DNA from 4 places in the Paenarthrobacter sp. MSM-2-10-13 genome. Region 2 is predicted to be linked to each of the others. Evidence: riboswitches for the same ligand, from Rfam matches in the RefSeq annotation. Region 2 holds a riboswitch; each other region holds the start of a gene.

Region 1 (2,195 bases), on a different contig from region 2:
CACGATCCTGGCGGCTACGGGAGTCAGGAGTACACCGTGGCGGAAGAATCCTGTAGCGATCACCAAGCCGTCAATGTCGCCGTGGGGACCGCTGACCCGTCCAAGCAGGGGGGCGTTGTCCGGAGTGCCGGGGCGGGCGCGGGCAGTTGCTTCAAGGAGTTCCAGTTCCGCCACTGCGGGGACCAGAGTTTGGGCATCCCTCAGCAGTTGATAGACGCCGCCGGCCGAGACTGCGTTGGAAGTCGCTGACAACCGGTCTTCGCGTTGCGTCGCTCCGATCACCACGGTTCCGTCGTCCCGGGGAACGATGTAAACCGGAACGCCTCGAACCATCCCCCGAACAGTGGACGTCACCAAGGGCCGGAGCTTTTCGGGGACGCGAAGCCGGAGGATGTCGCCATAGACCGGCCGCACTGGAAGGGTCAGTCCCTCAGGGAGCCCCGACACGTGGGATGCCCCCAGCCCGTTGGCCACCACAGTCTCCGCGGCAAGGACCACGACTCCGGATTCGAGTTCCACTCCGGTGACCCGCCCGCCATCTCGCAGCACACCGCGCGCCGGGGAAAGAACGGCGAATCCGTCATCGGCCCCGGGCACCCAGGAGGCGTCGTCAGGCGAATGGTTAGCCAATCCAGCCAGGATGCAGGCGGCGAGCTTTCGCGGATCCACTTGGTGGTCGGCGGGAATGTCGAAAGCGCAGGAAATCTGCGGGCTAAGGAGCGGCTCGCGGTTCCTCGCGTCCCGCAGGGCAAGAGGTTCGACTCCCAAGCCAGCTGCGAGCTGTACGTTCCTGAGGTCTGCGAGCGCCCTGCGGTCGGCTGCGTCGGCACCCACGGCGAGGGTGGGCGTCGTGCGGTATCCGCTGCCCGCTCCCCCCAAGTGCAGTCTGTCCACGAAGGAGGGCCACAGCCGGGAAGACTCAATCATCAATTCCAGGAGGTCTTCCTCCTGGTAATGCAGTTCGCTGACGGGTGCAAGCATTCCGGCGGCGGCGAACGTTGCGCCCGAGGCCGGGGCGGGGTCGATCAGCACCACTGAACGGCCCAGCCGCCTGGCTTCGTGGGCGATGCCCAGGCCTATGATGCCGCCGCCAATGACGGCCACGTCTGCCTGGATGGGGGTATGGCGGGGATCTGCCATTGGTTTCCTTCCCTACGCCGGTACTAGCCGGATCAGGTCAAGCGGTCGGCGCTGAAGCCCTCTCAGCCGGACAGTCATATGACGAATGTCGCGGCTCCCGCAGTACGTGCCCAGTTTAGAGGAACTACTCTGGTTTCCATGACCCAGCCTGACGCCCTCGCCTCTGCCCGCCTCTATTTGTGCACTGATGCCCGTCAACGGCAGGGCGATTTTGAAGACTTTGTGGACGCCGCTTTCGCCGGTGGTGTGGACATCATCCAGCTCCGCGACAAGACGCTGGAAGCTGCCGAGGAGCTTGAAATGTTGGCCGTTTTGCGGAGCGTCGCACAACGGCACGGACGGCTGTGGGCTGTCAACGACCGGGCCGATGTTGCCAGTATTTCCGGGGCTCCCGTGTTCCACATCGGTCAGAAGGACCTGCCTCTGACGGCCGCCCGCACACTCCTGCCGAATGTCACCGGCATCGGTCTTTCCACCCACACACCGGAACAAATCGACGCGGCAATTGCTACCGCCCAAGGTCCCTTGGGACTGGACTACTTCTGTGTGGGTCCGGTCTGGGCAACGCCCACCAAACCCGGGCGCGCGGCTGTGGGTCCGGGCTTGGTCACATATGCCGCAGAGGCACAGAAACGTGCAGGCGACGTGAAGACACTTCCATGGTTCGCCATTGGCGGCATCGACCACAGCAACGTTGAACAGGTGGTCGCCGCGGGGGCCAGCCGCATCGTCGTCGTGCGCGCCATCACGGAGGCAACAGACCCGACGGCGGCAGCGAAGTCGCTGCTGCAGGCGTTGGACACCGTTGAGCCCTAGCCGGTCCTGAGCTGGCCGGCGTCTACGCTGTCAGGCCAAGGCCCGTCATCCGGCGGGAATGCTTCCCGGCGAGTTCCGTCGTCAGCCGTTTCACCTCAGCACGCGAGTCCCCTCCGCTTCTCAGCGTTGGGCCCAGCCGCGGGTGCTCCATGCCGACGCGTTGCGCCTGCGTCAAGGCCTCTCCCACCAGGCGGCGGCCCCACAGTGCAAGGCGCGATGCCAGGCGTGGGTCATCACTC
Region 2 (2,195 bases):
GCGGGGCGCGACGCCGTCAATCAGCAGGGAGCCGGTCTCATCCGAGTCGTCTTCCTCGTCCCCCAGAACCCCGGCAAGGGCATGCAGGAGCGTGGACTTGCCCGCACCCGAAGGACCCAGCAGCAGCACGCGCTCCCCCGGTTCAATCCGAAGGTCCAGGCCCTCAATGGCAGCTTGGGCCCGGCCTGCATGCCGCCACCCCCAGCCCTCGGCGGAGATGGCAGCAGGCTGCACCGCGCCGCTAAGTGTGGCGGACATCAGTTGAAGACTGGCTCCGAAGCGGCCTTGCGCGAGGCAAAGGAGCTCAGCACCCCGGTCTTGGCCAGCCCGCGCGTCGCAATCCACGAGAGTGCGCCCGCGATGATCGCCCCGGAGATCGTGGTGAAGGTGATGTAGGCCAGCTTGTCGATGGCCTCGTAAGCGATGTTCCAGCCCCAGGGCAGGAAGGAGTCGTTCAAGCCGCAGAACAGGCCCGCGCCGGCGCCCGCAAGGAGAGCAGTGGGCAGGTTGAACTTCTTGTACCGGAAGGCCGCGAAGATGAGCTCGGCGCCGAGGCCCTGCAGGATGCCGGAGATGAGTACAGTGGTGCCGTACTGCGAACCCATGATGAGCTCGCCCGTGGCGGCAACAGCTTCGCAGAACAGCGCTGCACCCGGCTTGCGGATAATGAGCATGCCCAGGACCGCAGGGATCATCCAGCCGCCGGCGATCAGACCGGTGAGCGGCGGATACGTCGCATTCATGGGGATGGAGACCAGTGCGGCGCCCTGGGACCATGCCCAGAAAATCACGCCGCCGGCAATGGCGATCAAAGCCGCCACAACAATGTCTACAACACGCCAGTTATAACTGGTCTTCTTCACGCTTACCGTGGTCATTTTCTGCCTCCTGAGGTTACAGGAGGGGAAAGTGCTACCCGTCATCCAGCTGGCCTGCGCCGCCCGGATCCGGACACTCTGAGAAGCTCGACTCCCTTGCGCCGGTACTAACCGGATCAGGTTCGAGGGTCTGCGGCTATCCGCACTCTCAGCGCCCTCGCGTCTCCTGCATCTCTGCAGAGTCCGACGGCGGCGCTCCCCTGTCGTTATCAAATCTGCCCTGATGGGCTGGTTCAGTTTACACCTGAGCCCGTGGCGGGCGCTGGTCCGTTGGCCGGCATTCAGTCACAATCAGCCGCGGTAGAGCCCAGTGCTGAACCCCGTGCGCGTTGCGAGGCCCACTCTGCACCCTAAACCCACACCATTCCCTGCACACCGGGCCACACAACGGGACCTGAGAGAATGAACCAGCAGACTTCACCGCGGCAAAGGGGCACACTTCATGACGGACCTTCCCACCACCCATAGCGCTGTGCCCCAACCACGTCTGGCTGCAAGCGTCATCCTGCTCCGAGATGCCCCTTCCGGGCTCGAAGCCTTCGTCCAACACAGGGTCAGCACCATGGACTTCGCCGCCGGAATGGTGGTCTTCCCGGGAGGACGTGTGGACTCCGCGGACGGGTCCGGGTGGGACTACCCGGCGGAATTGCTTCAACGCCACGCGTCCGAGTGGAACCAGAGCTCCGTGGGCGCGAATCCTGCCGAAGCCGTGAGAAATGCCGGGACAATACTAACTGCGGCCATCCGCGAGGTTCAGGAGGAGGCCGGGCTCACCATCGAAGCCGCACACCTCCGCCCGTGGGCCAACTGGATTACGCCCACAGACATGCCCAAGCGCTTCGACACCTTCTTCTACATTGCCAAGCCAACAGCTGGTGCTACGCCCCAACACCAAACAACCGAGGCTTGGCAATCATTGTGGATGCCTGTGGCGGAGATTCTTGCAGCGGAAGCGGCCGGCACTTTGAAGTTGATGCCGCCAACCTATTACCTCCTCAAGGAACTTGCCGGGTTCGGAACAGTTGACCAGGTTTGGACGGCCGAGCACAGCGTCGTCCCGGTGCTGGCGCCGGTGGGCTCCATGGCAGCGTTCCTTAAGGAGCGGGAAAACCGTCGCTAACGCGTGCGATGGGTGTAGCCAGCTAGGCTGGGGACATGAACCTCTTCTTTAAGCTGATCGGTGCCGGAGTGAGCCTCGGGGCAGGCTTTGTGGGCACCAAACTCGTCAACAAAGGGTGGGAAAAAGCGACAGGCAACAAGCCGCCCCTGGGTCATGACGACGCAGAAACCAGCCTGCGCTCGGCCTTGACCTTCGCT
Region 3 (2,195 bases), on a different contig from region 2:
GTCATAGCCGGGTGCGATGTCGGTAACCAGTGGACCCAGTGTGTAGAACGGCGCACCCTTGCACAGCTCCTGCTGGCGCTCCACATTCTCCCGCACCAAATGGAAAGGAATGTGCCCGGGGCCTTCCACCATCACCTGGACGTCGAACTCCCACGCCCGCTGCGTCAGCTCTGCTAGGGTGTCCAACTCGGCGAACTGCGCGGCGTCGTTTGCGTCCGCAATGGAACCGGGACGCAGCCCGTCTCCCAAGGAGAACGCGACATCGTACCGGGCAAAGATTTCGCAGAGCTCGTCAAAGTGCGTGTAGAGGAAGTTCTCCTGGTGGTGGGCAAGGCACCACCCGGCCATGATGGAGCCGCCGCGGGATACGATGCCCGTGACCCGGTTGGCGGTCAACGGCACGTACCTCAGCAAAACGCCCGCATGGATGGTCATATAGTCCACGCCTTGCTCGCATTGCTCAATGACGGTATCGCGGAAGATTTCCCACGTCAGCTTGTTGGCCTCGCCGTTAACCTTTTCAAGGGCCTGATAGATAGGGACTGTTCCGATCGGAACAGGTGAGTTGCGGATGATCCATTCACGCGTCGTGTGGATGTCGTCCCCCGTGGAGAGATCCATCACCGTGTCAGCGCCCCACTTGGCAGCCCACTGCAGCTTGTCCACTTCCTCGGCGATGGAGCTGGTGACCGCTGAGTTTCCGATGTTGGCGTTGATCTTGACCAGGAAAGCTTTGCCGATGATCATTGGTTCGGATTCGGGGTGGTTGATGTTGTTCGGGATGATCGCCCTTCCCGCGGCAACTTCGCTGCGGACGAGTTCAACATCGCAGTTCTCCCGCAAGGCGACGAACTGCATTTCAGGAGTCACAACTCCCTGCTTCGCGTAGTGCATCTGCGTGACAGTCCTACCTTCCACGGCGCGGCGCGGCACGGGTTGCGCGCCCTTCCACTCCGCTGACGCTGCCCCACGCCGGACCGCGGACTTGCCGTCGTCGAGCAGGTTCCGCTGCCGACCGGAATAGGCTTCCGTATCTCCGCGGGCTTCGATCCACGGTGCACGGAACGGCTCCAACCCCACCACCGGATCGCTGCCTGGGCCTGCTGTTCGGTAAACCTGCAAAGGTGGATTGGCTAGCCCGTTGGGGGAGGGCTCCAAGGCGATCGCGGTGACGGGGACGCGTATGCCGTTGTCCGGATCTTCCAGCCACGCCAACGAGTGGGACTGCAACGATTGCGTGACGGACTGTTTTTGGTCCATGCCGAACTGATTTTGGACAGGGCTGTGCTGTGTTTCTGCGGTGCTCAAGGGAATACTCACTTCCTTCGCCGGCATTACCCGGACAGGTTCAACGGTCGCAGACTGCATCAGTCCGATCTCAGCCCCTGCAAGGGCTCCCGTGTGGTCGTAGACGAAGCTACCACAGCTACGAACCACCGCCCAGTCACATGGTGGGAACCGGCTCTGCCATGCCACCCCGGCTACGCTTTTGCCATGGCCAACATCATCGAATTCAGTGGACCCGTGCTCGTCTCGGCGGACGAAGAGCGCCAGGGGCTATGGTCAGTGGACGGCACCTTGACGTTCCAGCGTCCCGCTTCTGCGCCGGACAGAGTGCTGGACGGTTGGGTCCTGCCGGGTTCGGTTGACGCTCACTGCCATGTCGGACTCGGTGTTGGAGGAGCCGTTGATGAGCACGCCACGCTGGCCCAAGCCCAAGCAGACCTCGACGCCGGGACGCTGTTAATCCGCGATTGCGGATCGCCCTCGGACACCCGCTGGGTACAGCAGCGATCGGACTTGCCCCGCTTGATCCGTTCAGGCCGGCATATTGCGCGGAGCCGGCGGTACCTCCGCGGCTTGGGGCATGAAATTGAGCCCGCTGAACTGGTTGAGACCGTACGAAAGGAAGCCCGGGACGGCGATGGCTGGGTGAAACTAGTGGGCGATTGGATAGATCGCGACGTCGGTGACCTCGCGGTTTCCTTCCCGGCCAGGACCGTGAAGGATGCCATCTCAGCGGCACATGATGAAGGTGCCAGGGTCACGGCTCACTGTTTCGCTGAGGACACCATTGACGACATGCTCGATGCCAATATCGATTGCATTGAGCACGCTACCGGTCTCCTCCCGAGGCACCTTCCCCGCTTGGTGGAGCAGTCGGTGCCGATTGTTCCCACGCTGGTCAATATCGC
Region 4 (2,195 bases), on a different contig from region 2:
TTCCCGCAGTGATGTTTCCCAGTTGCCCGTGCGGGCCTGGACGGTGGCCAGGGCGGACGAAAGAGAGCAACCTGTTCCGTGGCTGTTGCGCGTCGCCACGCGGGGACCTGATACCTCCACAACATCCCGTGACAAAAGCCCTGTGGTGTTCACCAAGGCATCCGGGCATTCCGGGCCCGGCAAGTGGCCACCCTTGACCAGAACTGTGTTTCCGTACTCCGCAGCAAGCCGCTTGCCTTGCTCCAGTGCCGAAGCCCAGTCTGCTGCCTCAGGCTCCCCCAGCAGCATGGCAAGCTCAGGAACATTGGGAGTAATGAGGTGGGCAAGGGGTAGCAGTGAACGCAGGGCATTCTCCGCGGACTCCCGCAGCAGCCGGTCGCCACTGGTGGCCACCATCACCGGATCAAGAACCACGACGGCGGGGCGCACCTCTTCGAGCCAGTCCCGGACCTGGGCAATGACGGCAGCATCGCCGAGCATTCCGATCTTGACGGCATCAACGATGATGTCGCCGCTAATTGCTTCCAGTTGTTGACGCAGGAAATGCGCCGGAGGGACGTGGACTGCGCTCACCCCCACTGTGTTTTGCGCGGTGAGAGCCGTAATGGCAGCCATGCCGTACCCACCCAACGCTGCAATGCTCTTCAGGTCCGCCTGAATTCCGGCACCGCCGGAAGGGTCCGAACCGGCAATAGTGAGAACGCGCGGGACCTGGCGGGCTGACGTGTGAGCGTCCAGCGGGTATACCGAGTGGAGCGGGTACACAGATGAATGTAGTGATGCAGCCATGAGGACATCCCTTCGCCGGTGCTAACCGGACAGGTTCAACGGGTCTGGATCTCAGCCGGGCCCATCGCCCGGCACCCCGTGTCAGTCCCCTAGCCTAGCCGGGAAGCCTGGTGCTGCAGGTACCGAACCATCCGGGAGCCCGGATGTGACCGTGGAACGCGTCCCCCGCCAAGGATTCAAGGCAACGCGAAAGGGCCCTGCGCTACCGCCGGAGGCAGGTAGCGCAGGGCCCTTTCAGCCGATGTTGGCCGCGGAGAGCGGCTCGGCCGTGACTAAAGCTCCGAGGCTGGAACCCCGACTCCTAGAATGATGGGCTCGGAGGCCGGCGCCTTCTTGACTGGCTCCACGGGCGCCTTGGCCTCATGGGACGAGCCCTGGGGGGCCGAGGCCGTCACCACATGGTGCTCGACGCTGGTTTCATTGGCCGCACCCTGAGCCCGGCTGGCACTGCGGTTGCGACGACCACGACGACCCCGCGGAGATGCCGAAGCCTCAGGATCTTCCTCAACCCGCGCCGGTGCGTCAGCCTTCCGGGCCACAGCAGGCTCCTGTACGGCCAGCGGAGCGGGTTGTTCCTCAGATGCCGGAGCGGCGCCAAGGTGGGAGAACGCTTCCGCCAGGAGGTCCAGGCTCATGGCAGGCTTGTTTGCCTGCGGTTCCTCGTGATGCTCCACGAACGGCAACGCAACTTCTTCTCCGCCGAAGCGCAGGACCGGAGTGGACCTGGCTTCCTGGGCGGCTGCATCGCGGTTGGCGGCTTCATGTGCTGATGCCCCCGCTTCGTTGCCGGCTGAGGTTCCGGATCCGGCGTCGGCCGTCCCTTGGTGTTGGCCGGCCGCCCGTGCCTGCTCTTCTGCACGGTGAACTTCGTCGTCGTGCAGGTGCGCGGCGTGCGCCGCAGCGGCAATGGTTGCCAGGGCAGCCCTGGTGGCCTCCGCCTTGGCCTGCCGGGCAGGATCCTGCGGTTCAGTCGGGGTCGCGGGGGCAACCGGGGTAGTCGTCGTCGTATGGACCTGTGCAGGGGTTTCGGCTACGGCCTGTCCCCCACCCTTCCCGCGGCGGCGTTTGCGTTCCGTCCGTGCAGCGGGCTGCTGTACCTCGGAGTGCGGGCGGTGTTGCTCGGCTGCCACCACGTTGGCGCGCCGGTGTTCAACGGGCTCGTCGTGCGTGACAACGCCCCGGCCGGCGCAGTGCTCGCACTGCTCACCGAATACCTCAAGAAGGCCGGTGCCCATGCGCTTACGTGTCATCTGGACCAAGCCCAGGGACGTCACCTCGGCCACTTGGTGCTTGGTGCGGTCCCGGCCCAGGCACTCCACCATGCGTCGCAGGACGAGGTCGCGGTTGGATTCGAGGACCATGTCGATGAAGTCGATGACGATGATGCCGCCGATGTCGCGCAGACG

Evidence for each region. A riboswitch is a leader RNA that binds a small molecule or an ion and turns the genes downstream of it on or off. The one in region 2 is predicted to bind thiamine pyrophosphate.
Region 1: linked by a shared signal. The riboswitch ahead of thiO (glycine oxidase ThiO) and the one ahead of HAV21_RS14410 (ECF transporter S component) in region 2 are both predicted to bind thiamine pyrophosphate.
Region 3: linked by a shared signal. The riboswitch ahead of thiC (phosphomethylpyrimidine synthase ThiC) and the one ahead of HAV21_RS14410 (ECF transporter S component) in region 2 are both predicted to bind thiamine pyrophosphate.
Region 4: linked by a shared signal. The riboswitch ahead of thiD (bifunctional hydroxymethylpyrimidine kinase/phosphomethylpyrimidine kinase) and the one ahead of HAV21_RS14410 (ECF transporter S component) in region 2 are both predicted to bind thiamine pyrophosphate.

Annotation. Positions count from the first base shown of each region.
Region 1 covers NZ_JAAOXO010000001.1:338,822-341,016, reverse strand. Annotated here, with positions in the region: gene thiO (glycine oxidase ThiO) at 1-1,140, opposite strand, end outside; TPP riboswitch at 1,133-1,251, opposite strand; gene thiE (thiamine phosphate synthase) at 1,279-1,956, shown strand; gene HAV21_RS01665 (ferritin-like fold-containing protein) at 1,979-2,195, opposite strand, start outside.
Region 2 covers NZ_JAAOXO010000007.1:85,336-87,530, reverse strand. Annotated here, with positions in the region: gene HAV21_RS14415 (ABC transporter ATP-binding protein) at 1-258, opposite strand, end outside; gene HAV21_RS14410 (ECF transporter S component) at 258-878, opposite strand; TPP riboswitch at 954-1,090, opposite strand; gene HAV21_RS14405 (NUDIX domain-containing protein) at 1,321-1,998, shown strand; gene HAV21_RS14400 (DUF4235 domain-containing protein) at 2,034-2,195, shown strand, end outside.
Region 3 covers NZ_JAAOXO010000001.1:682,303-684,497, forward strand. Annotated here, with positions in the region: gene thiC (phosphomethylpyrimidine synthase ThiC) at 1-1,260, opposite strand, end outside; TPP riboswitch at 1,304-1,411, opposite strand; gene HAV21_RS03180 (amidohydrolase family protein) at 1,495-2,195, shown strand, end outside.
Region 4 covers NZ_JAAOXO010000001.1:827,167-829,361, reverse strand. Annotated here, with positions in the region: gene thiD (bifunctional hydroxymethylpyrimidine kinase/phosphomethylpyrimidine kinase) at 1-789, opposite strand, end outside; TPP riboswitch at 780-878, opposite strand; gene HAV21_RS03995 (Rne/Rng family ribonuclease) at 1,062-2,195, opposite strand, start outside.